Regions from separate parts of the Paraburkholderia sp. TE9906 genome, predicted to be linked through region 4. Evidence: predicted binding sites of a transcription regulator. Region 4 holds the regulator's gene; each other region holds the start of a gene.
The links. The regulator LexA, encoded in region 4, represses DNA repair genes until DNA is damaged. The targets are predictions, from matches to a motif close to ACTGTATNNNNATACAGT.

Region 1: a site for LexA is predicted at 1,871-1,888, ahead of ACZ9H4_RS13390 (PA0069 family radical SAM protein). Genes of this name have one in related genera too.
Region 2: a site for LexA is predicted at 2,145-2,162, ahead of imuA (translesion DNA synthesis-associated protein ImuA). Genes of this name have one in related genera too.
Region 3: a site for LexA is predicted at 1,990-2,007, ahead of ACZ9H4_RS05680 (CppA family protein). Genes of this name have one in related genera too.

What each region holds. Positions count from the first base shown of each region.
Region 1 is NZ_JBWCCT010000004.1:540,153-543,776, reverse strand. Features, by position in the region: gene ACZ9H4_RS13395 (NINE protein) at 201-668, shown strand; gene ACZ9H4_RS13390 (PA0069 family radical SAM protein) at 685-1,833, opposite strand; gene ACZ9H4_RS13385 (Lrp/AsnC ligand binding domain-containing protein) at 1,934-2,422, opposite strand; gene ACZ9H4_RS13380 (D-amino acid dehydrogenase) at 2,592-3,624, shown strand, end outside.
Region 2 is NZ_JBWCCT010000002.1:7,310-10,933, forward strand. Features, by position in the region: gene ACZ9H4_RS03940 (Y-family DNA polymerase) at 1-1,425, opposite strand, end outside; gene imuA (translesion DNA synthesis-associated protein ImuA) at 1,349-2,047, opposite strand; gene ACZ9H4_RS03950 (methyl-accepting chemotaxis protein) at 3,258-3,624, opposite strand, start outside.
Region 3 is NZ_JBWCCT010000002.1:398,026-401,649, reverse strand. Features, by position in the region: gene groL (chaperonin GroEL) at 1-1,011, opposite strand, end outside; gene groES (co-chaperone GroES) at 1,066-1,356, opposite strand; gene ACZ9H4_RS05680 (CppA family protein) at 2,015-2,296, shown strand; gene ACZ9H4_RS05675 (DUF2471 domain-containing protein) at 2,335-2,739, shown strand.
Region 4 is NZ_JBWCCT010000003.1:412,342-415,965, forward strand. Features, by position in the region: gene ACZ9H4_RS09625 (sulfate ABC transporter substrate-binding protein) at 1-1,015, opposite strand, end outside; gene lexA (transcriptional repressor LexA) at 1,325-1,975, shown strand; gene ACZ9H4_RS09635 (hypothetical protein) at 2,048-2,392, shown strand; gene ACZ9H4_RS09640 (DUF2939 domain-containing protein) at 2,550-3,152, shown strand; gene ACZ9H4_RS09645 (universal stress protein) at 3,215-3,624, opposite strand, start outside.

The sequences.
Region 1 (3,624 bases), on a different contig from region 4:
CCCGCGAAAAGTCAGCCCCGCGCCGCCCCCCAAAAGCGTCCCGCTGCCCGACAACGCGCGCCATTCACACCGCGATCCCTTATAGCGATCCGCCTGCCCGCCACATGACCTTCGGGCCGCGGCGGGCGTAGAATGCGCGTCGGTCCGCGCCCAACGGCGCGCCGGTCCTTTCGACCGCCTGTCACTCTGCCCACGCCTACATGTCCACCCTTGTTTCGACTTCCCCGCGCTTCAGATCCAAGACGATTACCGCCGCGCTGGCGTTCCTGCTCGGCAGCCTCGGCGCCCACCGCTTCTACCTGTACGGCAAACGTGACATTTTCGGCTGGGCTCATCTGCTCGGCACGCTGATCGGCATTCCTGGCGTCATGCTGCTGGTGGCGAGCGAACGGGCTTCGATCCTCGGCTGGGCGCTGGCGTTTCTCGGTGCTGTTTCGCTACTGGCCGCATTTCTCGCCGCGATCGTCTACGGTCTGCGTCCGGACGAAAAATGGGACGCGCAGTTCAACGCGCAGACGCAACGCAAGAGCCGCTCAGGCTGGACCGTGGTGTTCATCGTGATCTTTTCGCTGCTGATCGGCGCGTTCCTGCTGATGACCGGCCTCGCCATTTCGTTCCAGACTTACTTCGAAAGTCAGGTGGAAGCGGCGAAAGCGATCTCGCAATGACTGGGCGCGCGCCGCGCTAAAAGAGCCTCAGTTGCGGATTGTCGCGCACCAGCTCCTCGGCCCGCGCCGGCTCGATGCGGCGAAAGTGCGACATGTCGAGAATGCCGCGGTCGCGCCGGTTCAAGCCCAAACGGCGCACGGCGTTGTGAAATCGCTGCTTGAGCAGATCCGCCCATAAGCCCTCCCCCTTCATTCGCGCGGCAAAGGACGAGTCATAGTCCTTGCCGCCGCGCATATCGCGCACGCGGCTCATCACGCGATCTGCGCGGTCGGGAAAATGCGCAGCGAGCCAGTCCTTGAACAGCGGCGCCACTTCCCACGGCAGACGCAGCACGATGTAGCTCGCGTTGCTCGCACCGGCCTCGGCGCAAGCCTCCAGCACGCGCTCCATGTCCGGCTCGGTGACGAACGGGATCACCGGCGCAATGCTGACGCCAACCGGAATGCCCGCCTCGCTCAGCGTACGGATCGTGCGCAGCCTGCGCGACGGCGTCGCCGCGCGCGGTTCAAGCGTGCGCGCGATTTCCGCGTCGAGCGTCGTGATGGTGATGGCCGCCACGAATTGCCCGCGCGCGGCCATGGGTGCGAGCAGATCGATATCGCGCTCGATCAGCGACGATTTGGTGATGGCCGCGAACGGCTGATGGCGTTCGCTGAGCACCTCGACCACTCGGCGCGTCAGGCGCAAGTCACGCTCGGCGGGCTGCCACGCATCCGTGTTGACGCCCAGTGCAATTGGCTCGGGAACATAGGACTTCTTCGACAGTTCCCGTTCGAGCAACTCGGGCGCATTGATCTTCGCGTAGATCCGGCTTTCGAAGTCGAGACCCGGCGACAGCCCCAGATAACTATGCGTAGGCCGCGCGAAGCAATAAATACAGCCGTGTTCGCAACCGCGATACGGATTGAGCGACACGCCGAACGGAATATCCGGCGACACGTTGCGCGTGAGAATGGATTTGGCGCGTTCCTCGAAGACCTGCGTGCGCAAGACTTTGGGCTCATCGCCTTCTTCGCCCCCGGCCGGCTGCCAGCCGTCGTCCACCGCTTCGCGCTGGTCGACTTCATAACGGCCTTGCAGGTTCGTCACCGCCCCGCGCCCCTTGCGAGGCGCGGGCGGTGCGATCGGAAATTCTCGAGCGGAAGGGGTATCGGAGTTAGCCACGGCCAAGGTCACGCAAAACAGAAAACGGCGCACAGCACCTGTATAAATATACAGTGTTTACGCCGTTTGTCGAGCCCCGCTGTCGTGACAAAGTGCCCGGCTAATCTCCTACCGCGATCGTCAGCGTTTCCTTGATCTCTTCCATCACCATATAGCTCTTCGACTGCACCGCGCCCGGCAATTGCAGCAGGATGTCCCCAAGCAGCTTGCGGTAGTCGGCCATTTCGCCGATGCGCGCCTTGATCAGATAATCGAAGTCGCCCGACACGAGATGGCACTCCAGCACTTCGGGAATCTTCTGCACTTCGCGTCGGAACTGGTCGAACATGTTGCCGCTCTTGTGATCGAGCGTGATCTCGACGAACACCAGCAGGGCCGCGCCCAGTTCGGCGGGATTCACACGCGCGTGGTAGCCGGTGATCACGCCGTCGCGCTCCATCCGTTTGACCCGCTCGATGCACGGCGTCACCGATAGCCCGACCTGCTCGGACAGGTCCTTCATGGCCATCCGGCCATCCTGCTGCAGCAGCCGCAGGATCTTGTGATCGAGTTTGTCGAGGGCTCGGACCGGCTGGCGCTGTGTACGCATGATGTTTTTGCTGAAAATTCTGAAAATACAATAACAAAACCTGCCTGACTGTTAATAGTATAGCGGTTAGCACTGGGCGATCAGCGTTATACCTCGTGAATCGAATGAAACCGAACGAATCGACGAGCGCACGCCCTCCCACCCTCTTTGCAAGTATCCAGGAGCAGCTATGCGAGTCGTCGTTTTGGGCAGTGGCGTCGTCGGGGTGACGACCGCGTATTACCTGGCGCGCGCGGGTCATGAAGTGACCGTGATCGACCGCGAGGCCGGCCCGGCGCTCGAAACCAGTTTTGCCAATGCGGGGCAGATCTCGCCCGGCTACGCGTCGCCGTGGGCGGCGCCTGGCGTGCCGCTGAAGGCCGTCAAGTGGATGTTCCAGAAGCACGCACCGCTCGCGATCCGGCTCGACGGCACGCAATTCCAGTTGCAATGGATGTGGCAAATGCTGCAGAACTGCACATCAGCGCGCTATGCGGTGAACAAGGGCCGCATGGTCCGCCTCGCCGAATACAGCCGCGACTGCCTGCAGGCACTGCGGGCCGATACCGGCATCCAGTACGAAGGCCGCACCGGCGGCACGCTGCAGGTGTTCCGCACGCAGCAGCAATTCGACGGCGCCGCGAAAGACATCGCCGTGCTGCAGGACGCCAACGTGCCGTATGAACTGCTGTCGGCGGCCGAGCTCGCGCAAGCCGAGCCGGCGCTCGCCGCGGTCTCGCACAAGCTGACCGGCGGCCTGCGCCTGCCGGGCGACGAAACCGGCGACTGCCAGATGTTCACCACGCGCCTCGCCGCGCTGGCCGAGCAGCTGGGCGTCCAATTCCGCTACAACACGCCGATCGACGCGCTCGCGATGGCCGGCGACCGGGTCGCCGGCGTGCAATGCGGCGGCGAGCTGGTGCGCGCGGATTCGTTCGTGGTCGCGCTGGGTTCGTATTCGACCCGGTTCCTCACCGGTCTCTTGAAGATTCCGGTCTACCCGCTCAAGGGCTATTCGATCACCGCGCCGATCGTCGACGAAGCGGCCGCGCCGGTGTCCACCGTGCTCGACGAGACCTACAAGATCGCGATCACGCGTTTCGACAACCGGATTCGCGTCGGCGGGATGGCGGAGATCGTCGGCTTCGACAAGTCATTGCGCGAGGCGCGCCGCGCCACGCTGGAACTGTGCGTGAACGACCTGTTCCCGGGCGGCGGCGATA
Region 2 (3,624 bases), on a different contig from region 4:
GGTTTTCACGACGGGCCGTTCGCGAAAAATCCAGTAGCAGCTTTTGTCGGCAGCTTCAGCGACGTAGTAGTCGCGTGTGACTGCTTCACTGTCATGCCATCCCGCCTCAATGCGTTCGCCCATCGAGACGAGCCTGAGCGGCGAACCATAAAACGGTCGATGATTCTTCATCATGAGCTTGATGGGTTCCTCAAGCAGCCAGGTCGGTCGAGGTAGTTCAACGGGCAGCGCCTGCGTCTTCGCGTCGTTCTGGATGGGCACCCAGCGGTTCGCCATCTCCGGTCTATGGTCGGATGTTGGCGCCGCGCGCTCCACGTTCTCGGAGCCGAGCCGCGCGACCAGCAACTCGATGAGACGGTTGTGGTCTTCGGCTGAACCACCCGGGTCGGGGAAAAGCGAATCGCTTGGCGGCTCTGCGGGCTGCACGCGGGATGCGGTCAGGCGCACTGCGAGGACGGCGGCTGGGAGTTCGATGCGACCAAGGCGCTCCTTCAGCAAGCGGACGAGATGCTCCTCGTGCCATGTCGGTTCTGCGAGCGCGACTTCGAGGGTGGTTGGCTCGACGGCTTCGCGGCCACGCTCATGTTCGAGCGACACGGTGGCGTGAGTGAGCGCGAGTTGCTGAGCGCTCAACCAGCCACACATCTGGACGATGAGGCGCTTCGCCGAAAACAGGATGGCTTCGGCATGCTCGACACGGTCAGGGAGCTCGGTGCGCGCGCTGAAGGTCGGTGGCATCTCGAGCCATTGATACAGCTCTGGCGAAAGGCCGTAGGCGCGGTCGAGCGCATCGAGTAAGCCTGCACCGCAGCGCTTCTTCAGCCCGGCGCGCGGCAAGCGGCGGACGTCACCCAACACCCGGCAGCCAAGTCCCTGGAACCAGTCCGCGAACGGACGCAGTTCTTGCACGACCGTGAACGGCAACACGTTCAGGTTGCGCTCAAGAGACGGCATCTTGAGCACGCGGCAGCGGCCGCGCTTTGCGAGCAGCCACGCGCCTTGGCCAGTTGGGGCGACGCTCATGCGTACCGTCACGCCGATGGACTTCACCACGTCGTGCATCAATTCGCAGACGCGGCGGATGCCACCGAAGAGGCGCAGGCTGGCCGTGACATCCATGACGATGGTTTCCTCGTCGCAGACCGCGACCTGCGGCGAGAAAGGCAGCAAACCGAACGCGACCTCGCGTTGCATCTCGCGCTCGCGCTCGACGCTCCGGTCGTACATCAACGCATCGGGCAAAAGTGTCGTCACTCCGCCCCGTTTCATGCCGGGCAGCACACCGGCTTCCCGCGCCATCGTATCCACCACTACAACCTTGTCGCGCTCGAGCACGACGCACCCGTGCTCAGTGCGAGGCGACCACCTCGGACGGAACACCTCCAGCGAAAGCCGGGGAAGGAAGATGGCGACGAACACGGCCATAGGGGCTGAGCAGAATCGGTGACGGTTGCAGGGTAATGGACAGCATTTCGCTTCGTATTGGGCCCCGTCGCTTGACGACGTCGACGACGAGGCCTCCGTCAGCCGGTCTGACTCCCAGCCGCAGCACGGCAGGCGAGGCGTCCTGCGCGCTGGCCAGCGGCCGGATGAGCACAAGCAACGTTTCCGACGCCTGCGCCGCGAGGTGTAATCGCCGTAGCGCGTCGGTCCGGATGTGCTGCTGCCATAGGATGAGTGCACCACAGCTCGCCGCCTGCAACACGCGCTCCGCACACCAGAGCGCATCTGCCGTCTTCGGCGCGCGCAATCTCATAAGACGTTCCACCGGTACGCCGAGATAGCTGAACGCCAGCGAATTGGGGACATGCGGCGGTTGCAGCAGCGCAATCGGCCGCGCGCTCAGCTCGGCGAGCGCCGGCTTCAGAAGCCGCATCTCGCCAATCCCTGGTTGCTGGACCAGCAGTTCCACCAGTGCGCCCAATGGCCACCCACCGCCGGGCAGCTCCGCCGACAGGGCCGCGTAGCCCGTATCGACCGTCCTGCCGTGGGCACGCGCGAGCTGTGCCCCGCGCCATAGCGTTATTCCCCCCGAGTCAGAATACATAGTTGCTTCCAGCGCAGCATCGATGGAACGTGCCCTTTCGTCTGTGGTTCGTAGCTGCTGTGCGGCTGCGGTAGTTCGGCTCACGATCGCCCCGAATACTGTATAAATATACAGGTATTCTAGCGCAAGTTATGAAGTTGCAACTCGGGGCTGGCTTGATTTTCCTTTCGTTTTCGCGCCAGATCGTTCGAGTCCTGCAAGCGGCTTGCCTTTCGTCTCTCTTTCTAATTAATGGTGTGCAGACTCGCCCTCTCGAGCACAAACGGGAGGGGCAATGTCGTGAAAGTCGCTGGGAAGCCGTGGCCGCCTTCAACTCCTGATGGTGGCGACGGACCGAGCGCCTCCCGCCGATGTCATGCGGTCGCGACCGGCAAGCGCCGAAGGCGAGAGGCGCCTCCGGCCCAACCCGCTCAGACAACTTCCTCCTAACCGGATGCTTAGTCTTAACCTTGATCTTGAAGACCTGAAAGCCCCAAACCGGCCGGTGGCGACCTCACCCAATCGGCTAGGAAGAGACAATCGGTCTTTCCAACTCCGAGCCGTTCGAACGGCAGAAGCCAGAGGTGAAGCGGACGTGCGCATGGAGTCGCAGATCTATCCGTCGTTTCATTGAGCGAGGAGCGAGGAGAGAGGCGCGAGTTGAAGTATCGACTATTTACGATAAGGAGGCGGGCTAAGGCGCCTTTGTCCTGCGCAATGTCGGACGAAGCCAGAGAATGCTTTCGCCGATGGACGAGCCCGCCGCTGCTTACCGGCTGAAGTCGTCGTTATGCTCTTGCGCTCCTTGATGGTACCGAGCCACCTGCTTGAGACTGGCAGCTTTGAGTCTTCGACATTATGCGGCGAGCACTTGACTCATCGCCTCAACGTCTCCAGTAACAATTTTCGAAACCATTGTTCGCCCTCGTACGACTAATAAAGCTCATGCCAGTGAATGGTCGATTCGAAATGCGGTAGATCGATGGGCGGCGGACAAACCGCAAACTGACCTGCGTCGTTGAAAATGTCGGCGACGCCGCGAGGAAGCGTCACGACCCAGCCCGTGCGCATGAGTGTCGCTAGCGCAACGTTGAAGTGTGAGACGCGCATCGCAATTCGGCGGTACGCCCCCCCCGAGCCGCAAATATTCCTCGATCAACACGTGGCTCCGATCCAACGATGCGACTGCGTATGGAAGGACCTCTGTTTGGGTCCATTGTTCCGCGCCTCCTTAGTCCAGTTTGAATCGCATCACTGCGCTTGCGAGACTCGCCGCCTGGATCTGCAACGATGCCGCAGCAGCCGCGGATTCCTCGACCAAGGCTGCGTTCTGCTGAACCATTTCGTCAAGCTGGCTAACAGCCCGATTCACCTCCTGGATCCCGCCGGTCTGTTCATTGGCCGCTCTGGTGATTTCGGAAATGATAATCGTCACGTTGGCGACATTGCTAACGATCTCAGTCATTGTCTTGCCGGCCTGACGCACTTGGCGCGAACCGGAGATCACACTTGCCACTGTCGTTTCGATCAGTGTCTTAATTTCCTTCGCTGCTTCCGCGCTGCGTTGCGCAAGGTTGCGTACCTCGCCCGCTACTACA
Region 3 (3,624 bases), on a different contig from region 4:
GCCAGCGCCGTCGATGATCGTCGTGTTTTCCTTGCCCACTTCGATACGCTTTGCCTGGCCCAGTTCAGCCAGCGTTGCCTTCTCGAGCGTCAGGCCGGTTTCTTCAGCGATGACCTGACCGCCGGTCAGGATCGCGATGTCTTCCAGCATCGCCTTACGACGATCGCCGAAGCCCGGAGCCTTCACAGCAACGGTCTTCAGGATGCCGCGGATGTTGTTCACCACCAGCGTTGCCAGTGCTTCGCCTTCGACGTCTTCAGCGATGATCAGCAGCGGACGGCCAGCCTTCGCGACTTGCTCGAGTACCGGCAGCAGATCACGGATGTTCGACACCTTCTTGTCGTGCAGCAGCACGAACGGGTTTTCGAGCACAGCAACTTGCTTGTCCGGGTTGTTGATGAAGTACGGCGACAGGTAGCCGCGGTCGAATTGCATACCTTCGACAACGTCCAGCTCGTCTTGCAGCGACTTGCCGTCTTCAACGGTGATGACGCCTTCCTTGCCGACCTTGTCCATCGCTTCAGCGATACGGTCGCCGATCGACGAATCGCTGTTGGCCGAAATCGAGCCGACTTGCGCGATTTCCTTGTTGGTCGTGCACGGCTTGCTGATCTTGCGCAGTTCTTCGATCGCTGCGAACACAGCCTTGTCGATACCGCGCTTCAGGTCCATCGGGTTCATGCCCGATGCGACATACTTCATGCCTTCGCGGACGATCGACTGAGCCAGAACCGTTGCGGTCGTGGTGCCGTCACCTGCGTTGTCGCTGGTCTTGGAAGCGACTTCCTTGACCATTTGCGCGCCCATGTTCTGGAGCTTGTCTTTCAGTTCGATCTCTTTTGCGACCGACACACCGTCCTTGGTGACCGTCGGGCCGCCGAAGCTGCGTTCCAGGACAACGTTGCGGCCCTTCGGACCCAGCGTGACCTTCACAGCGTTCGCGAGAATGTTCACGCCTTCGACCATCTTGGCACGGGCGGAATCACCGAATACGACGTCTTTAGCTGCCATCTTCTAACTCCTTGAATTCTTTGGATATGACCGGGAAAAGTAGCGGCTTTGCGCTTACTTCTGCACCACGGCCATGATGTCTTCTTCGCGCATCACGAGCAGTTCGTTGCCGTCGACCTTGACGGTCTGGCCTGCGTACTTGCCGAACAGGACACGGTCACCAACCTTCACGTCGAGCGCGATTTGTGCACCCTTGTCGTCACGCTTGCCCGGGCCGACTGCGAGGATTTCGCCTTGATCCGGCTTTTCCGCTGCGGCTTCGGGGATCACGATGCCCGACGCGGTCTTGGTTTCTTGATCCAGACGTTTGACGATCACGCGATCATGCAAAGGACGAAGGTTCATACATACTCCTCTCTTGATTGAGACTGAAGAACGCTGAGAAAACCCGGTTGGCCTAGCCAACCGGCGATGTTGTTAGCACTCTCGTGCAGCGAGTGCTAATTATATGGATGGGTGGTGACAAATTCAAGAAGGGATGGCGCGGCATTGGCGAGATTCATGTCGAGACTCGCTTAACTTTGAAGGTTGTTCACTTGAGTCTGAACTCGCGATCCGTATCCGGACGCCGCAGTGAGGCGCACCTCCCATAAAAAACAACCACTTAGGTATGAAATCCCTGTTTTTACGGGGTGACACGTGCAGCACGACACCCAAGCGTTTTGGGCAGCATCCATTCGCAAATCTTGGGGATCAACTCTTTGCGATCAGTATTCACTCAAGGGTAAACACTGGAGTGATCTTACCGTTAGGCACGCTGGGTAGGTCGAAACATGATGCGAGCGGCGGCCACTATCCTATCGCTCACTGCGTCCGGCGGCTTCGGATTCAGTGGCTCGATCAGTTCATCGAGCCATCCGACAAAGGCAGCGCAAAGGTAACAGCGCATCGACCTTGATCGCCACCTTTTCTTTCCGCCGAGTCCAACATCCTGCGAATTGACTTGCATCCTGGCCAAATACTGTATAAATTCACAGTACTGTTTTTATATACAGGATCGGTCATGAACCAACTCATCCGCATCTTGAACGACGGTGATCGCGAAACGCTTGCGTGGTTGCGCAAGCATGTCGGAGACGTGCGCGTGGCTGCTGCTGCGCGACATCTCGGAGGCAACGGCAAACCGTACCTGTCCGCGGTGTGCCGCTATCTTGGCGTACGTCCGCCAACGCCTCATCAACATAGCCGGCCCGTTGAAGACTGCACGGTCGGCGACAACTATCTTGCCCAGATCCGCCAGTTGTTGGCACAGCGAAACCAAATGTTGTTGAAGCGTCAACTTTGATGCTGCGAGTTACCGCAAGCCCTCAGGAAAATAACGGCATGACTAACGACTCTGCTCTTGATATGGATGTCCACGACATCAATCCTGTCGCCTTCGAACGCGCCCTCCGCAGCGCGTCGCTCGACCTCCAGCAGATCATTGCCACGGTCGCAGGTCGTTACCTCGACAGCGGCCGTCGCCGTTACTCGAGTCACGCGCGATTGCCGACCTGGCGCACGCTGCTGACAATCGACGAACAGGTCTTTGAGAATCGGGGCTTCCGGTCGAGGCACAACGAGACCGTACGCGCGACGTTTGTCCGGTTTGAGGACAGTCGTTTGTCCGGGATGGATCTGGACGAACCCGTCGACTGGCGACGTGACGACGACAACTTGCCTGCCGTGTACCTGCTCGTGCGCGCAGTGGTACAGGCCGAATCTACCGATGTGGCCACTCAGGACTAATGCGCCAATATCGGCCGTTGGCCGAGCTTTGTTCGCTCAGGTTTGCCCCGGCGTTGCAGAAGACAGGGAGGGCAGTGGAATAATTTCCCTCAAAAACAGCGACCTGCCAGGATTTGCCCGCCCGTTTCAAGTCGGGCCTGCGGATCCGCGAACGGCTGCGCGGCGGGGACATACGCCGAACTATCTGCGGATGACCAATGACGAGGGAATACCTTTGGCGCGGAAATAGCGGCGAAAAATGCAATCCCGCCTCGGGCGAGTCGATCGCCGGCTCTGTCGGCGCAGCCGCCACTTTCAGAGGCCCGTTCTGAAAACTGCTGCAGAACAAATTTTCGAGTCGCCGCCGCGCCCACGAAACGAAGTCGGTCTTGCAACCGGGAAAGTAAGTTTTCGTCCTGCCCCCCTCGCGCTTACTTACGTCTGAGCATCCACGCCGTTATGCTCTGCGATCCAGGCAAATCAGCTCACAGTCACAACGACCTTCCCGAACCGCGCACATGACACTGCGTGCGGCGTCGGATGCATCTGGTTCGCCAACTAAAAATAAAAAGGCAAGCAACATGTCCATCGCGCCGCCAGCCATCAGATATGAGAAACGAAAGCGCCGAACGTATAACGAATCGTCTCGCGTGCACGTTCCGTCGTAAATTTCGCCACTGCTGATGAATCTCCGGATGCAATCCGAAATATCCATCTTTAAACGCCACCCGCCCCCGAGCCTGGCGATCAACCTCTATCGACCGTTTCATACGACGGGCCGCCCGGCTCAATGAGTAGTCGATGCAAGCGCGAAATTCGCCGGCTATGCAGAGGGTGCAAGAACCATCAATTCGTTATCCGCCCAAGGAGCGTACGCGATAACACCTGCGCCTGGTGTCGCGCGTC
Region 4 (3,624 bases):
ACACGCCGCCGTCGGCAAAGTGCGTCTTCTGCGCGTTCGCCCAACCGCCGAACGAATCGTCCACCGTGTACAGCTTCAGCTTCGGAAACTTCGCGGTCAGGTCGGCCGGCACCTTGTTCGAACGCGGACGGTAGAAGTTGCGCGCGGCGATCTCCTGGCCTTCCTCGCTGTACAGGAAGTTCAGATACGCCTCGGCCAGCTTGCGCGTGCCGCGCTTGTCGACGACCTTGTCCACCACCGCGACCGGCGGCTCGGCCAGAATGCTCACCGACGGCACGACGATTTCAAACTTGTCCGGACCGAACTCCTTGAGCGACAGGAACGCTTCGTTTTCCCACGCGATCAGCACGTCGCCAATGCCGCGCTGCACGAAGCTGGTGGTCGCGCCACGCGCGCCCGAGTCCAGCACGCCGGCGTTCTTATACAGCTTGCCGACGAATTCCTTCGCTTTCTGCGCATTGCCGCCCGGCTGATGTTCCGCGTACGCCCACGCCGCGAGGTAGTTCCAGCGCGCGCCGCCCGAGGTCTTCGGATTCGGCGTGACGATCGACACACCCGGCTTGATCAGATCGTCCCAGTCCTTGATGTGCTTCGGGTTGCCCTTGCGCACGAGAAACACGATCGTCGACGTGTACGGCGACGCGTTGTCCGGCAGGCGCTTTTGCCAGCCCTTGTCGAGCAGACCCTTGCCGGCGAGCGCGTCGATGTCGTAGGCGAGCGCGAGCGTGACGACGTCCGCCTGCAGGCCGTCGAGCACCGAGCGCGCCTGTGCGCCGGAGCCGCCGTGCGACTGCTTGAAGGTGATCGTCTCGCCGGTCTTCGCTTTCCATTCCTTGCCGAACGCCTGGTTGACGTCCTGATACAGCTCGCGCGTCGGGTCGTAGGAGACGTTCAGCAGCGTGGTGTCGGCCGCGTGCGCCGAGGCAATCGCGCCGAGCGCGCCGGCCGCGCCGAACGCGAGCGCCGCGATGAGTTGCTTCGTTTTGCGAGCCAGCCCCGTGTGTCGATGATTCATGTCAACTTTCTCCGCGTGTAGTGCGCTGAAACCAGCGTGATTTGTTCTGTGTCGCGGTCACGTGCACATGAGCGCCAACTGGAAGGCAGTCTATCGAAGCGCTTTCATCATTAAAAATAATGTTTCTTCATTCTTTAATACGCAAAAGTGGTAATGACAGCTGGATAAGGCGTTGCGGCACGAAAACGGATGTTTTGACGCCGATGAGCGACGCCGTAACGGCCCCCAGGGTCACGAACTTAAAGTAAAGCTTGAATTGCGCCGAATACTGTATAAAAATACAGTCACCTGTTCATACATACAGTGGCCATGACAAAACTCACCGCACGACAGCAGCAGGTTTTCGATCTGATTCGCCGGGCGATCGAACGCACCGGTTTTCCGCCCACCCGCGCGGAAATTGCCGCCGAGCTGGGCTTCAGCTCGGCCAATTCGGCAGAAGAACATCTGCGCGCGCTCGCTCGCAAGGGTGTGATCGAACTCGCCGCCGGCGCGTCACGCGGTATTCGCCTGCTGGCGGGTCCGGAAGATTCACCGCATCAGTTCACGCTGCCGCACGCGAGCATCATGCAGCTGTCGCTGCCGCTGATCGGCCGGGTGGCCGCGGGCAGTCCGATCCTCGCGCAGGAACATATCTCGCAGCACTTCGCGTGCGACCCGGCGCTGTTCTCGAGCAAGCCCGACTACTTGTTGAAGGTGCGCGGGTTGTCCATGCGCGACGCGGGCATCTTCGACGGCGACCTGCTCGCGGTGCAAAAGAAGAGCGAGGCGAAAGACGGTCAGATCATCATCGCCCGGCTTGGCGACGACGTCACGGTCAAGCGTCTGAAGCGCCGGCCTAACGGCCTCGAGCTGATCGCGGAGAACCCCGATTACGAGAACATTTTCGTTGAAACCGGCAGTGCGGAATTCGCGCTGGAGGGTATCGCCGTGGGGCTGATCCGCCCTGGCGAGTTCTAAACCACCGCGCCTGTTCGCTTAATCCCACGCTGCCTCAACGCTGCCTCAACGCTGCATCGCCTGGAGAGACTCATGGAACGCCTTGCCCGCCTGTTGCCCTTTCGCCAGTTCGGTCGTTTGCGCCATTTGCGCAATCTGGTGCCTTGCTCATTGATCGAAGCACCGGCTCAGGACTGCGCCTCGCTGTTCGACGCGCCCGCTGATGGAGCGAGCCTGCCGTCGTCATTGCCGGCGTTTGCCCGTGTGTCGTTGAACTCGGGGTTGAATACGGCGGAACCCGCACGGCGCGCGCCGGTGCGCGTCTATCACGGGCCGTCGCGGCTGATCATGGTGGGCACGGTCGAGGCGGTGTGCGGCATGATCGACCGTTGCATTGCCGATGAAGCCAATGTGCACGGTGCAGTCTTCGAGTCGTGAGCGTGTCCTGTGCAGGCAAGAGGCTGCACCATGCCTCGCGCATCGCTGTTGTCGTGCTCGCTTTTCAGACCTGCTGTTCGGATATTTGCATAGAATGGGATTGTTTTTGCGGGGCCGTAGTCCACGTTAAATCCAATCTGATCGGGAGTTCCATTCGATGACAGGTCCGACACGAACCAAGGGCGCCGCCACCCGGCCGCTGCTCATCACGCTGGTTGTAGTCGTAGTGATTGCGGCACTCGGGTTTGCTTACGCGTCACCCTATATCGCGCTGAATAATCTCAAACGCGCGGCAGATGCACGCGACGCGCAAACCGTGAATCAATACGTCGATTTTCCCGCGTTGCGCGAGAGCCTGAAGGAGCAGATCGCAGGCATGCTGACGCGCCGACTGGACGCGGATAACGACAGCAAAATGGCCACCATCGGCGCGATGATCGGCGTGACGCTGATCGGTCCGCTGGTGGATTCCTATGCGACACCGGACGGCGTCGCGGCCTTGTTGAACGGCATGCCGCCGCACGGCGATCCTGGTGAACATCCGCCTGCCGCAGCCACAGAAACGCCTGCCTCACCCGCCGCCGACACCCCCACCACTGCAACGACCCCACCATCGCGGCAAACCACGGCAGGCTATCGCGGCCTCAACGAGTTCGTCGTCACCTACCGGCGCGGCGAAGCCAACGCGCACTACTCGGCGGTCTTTCGGCGCGAAGGTCTGTTCACGTGGAAGCTCGCCGCGATCAATCTGAACGAATGACCGGCCGGCCGTCACGGCCAGCCACTCGCCCCATGCGCGGCGTCCCTACGCAGCAAGCCGCATCAAGCCGCAGCTTGCTGCTGCTCCTGCGCGGAAGAACACGCCACCAGAATGCTGCACGACACGCGATCGAGCAGCGGCGTGTTGCCCGCCCCCATCCACCATCGCGACAAGCCGGTGCGGCAGCGATGCCCGACCACCACGAGATCGACATGCAGGTCGTTGGCGAGGTTCGCAATCTCGTCGATCGGATGACCGAACGCGAAGTGCCCTTGTGCGCTCACACCACGCTCGGTGAGCCAGTCCACCCCTTCCTGCAGGATGTCGCGCGCGGTTTTTTCGAAGCTGCCGCACGCCACATCGGTCAGCAGGCCCGCGCTTTGCGCAATGCTTGAGCGCATGTCCACCACGGACAGCAGATGCGTTTCGGCCTTCAGGTCCAACGCGAGGTCAGCGCCGCAACGCAGCGCCT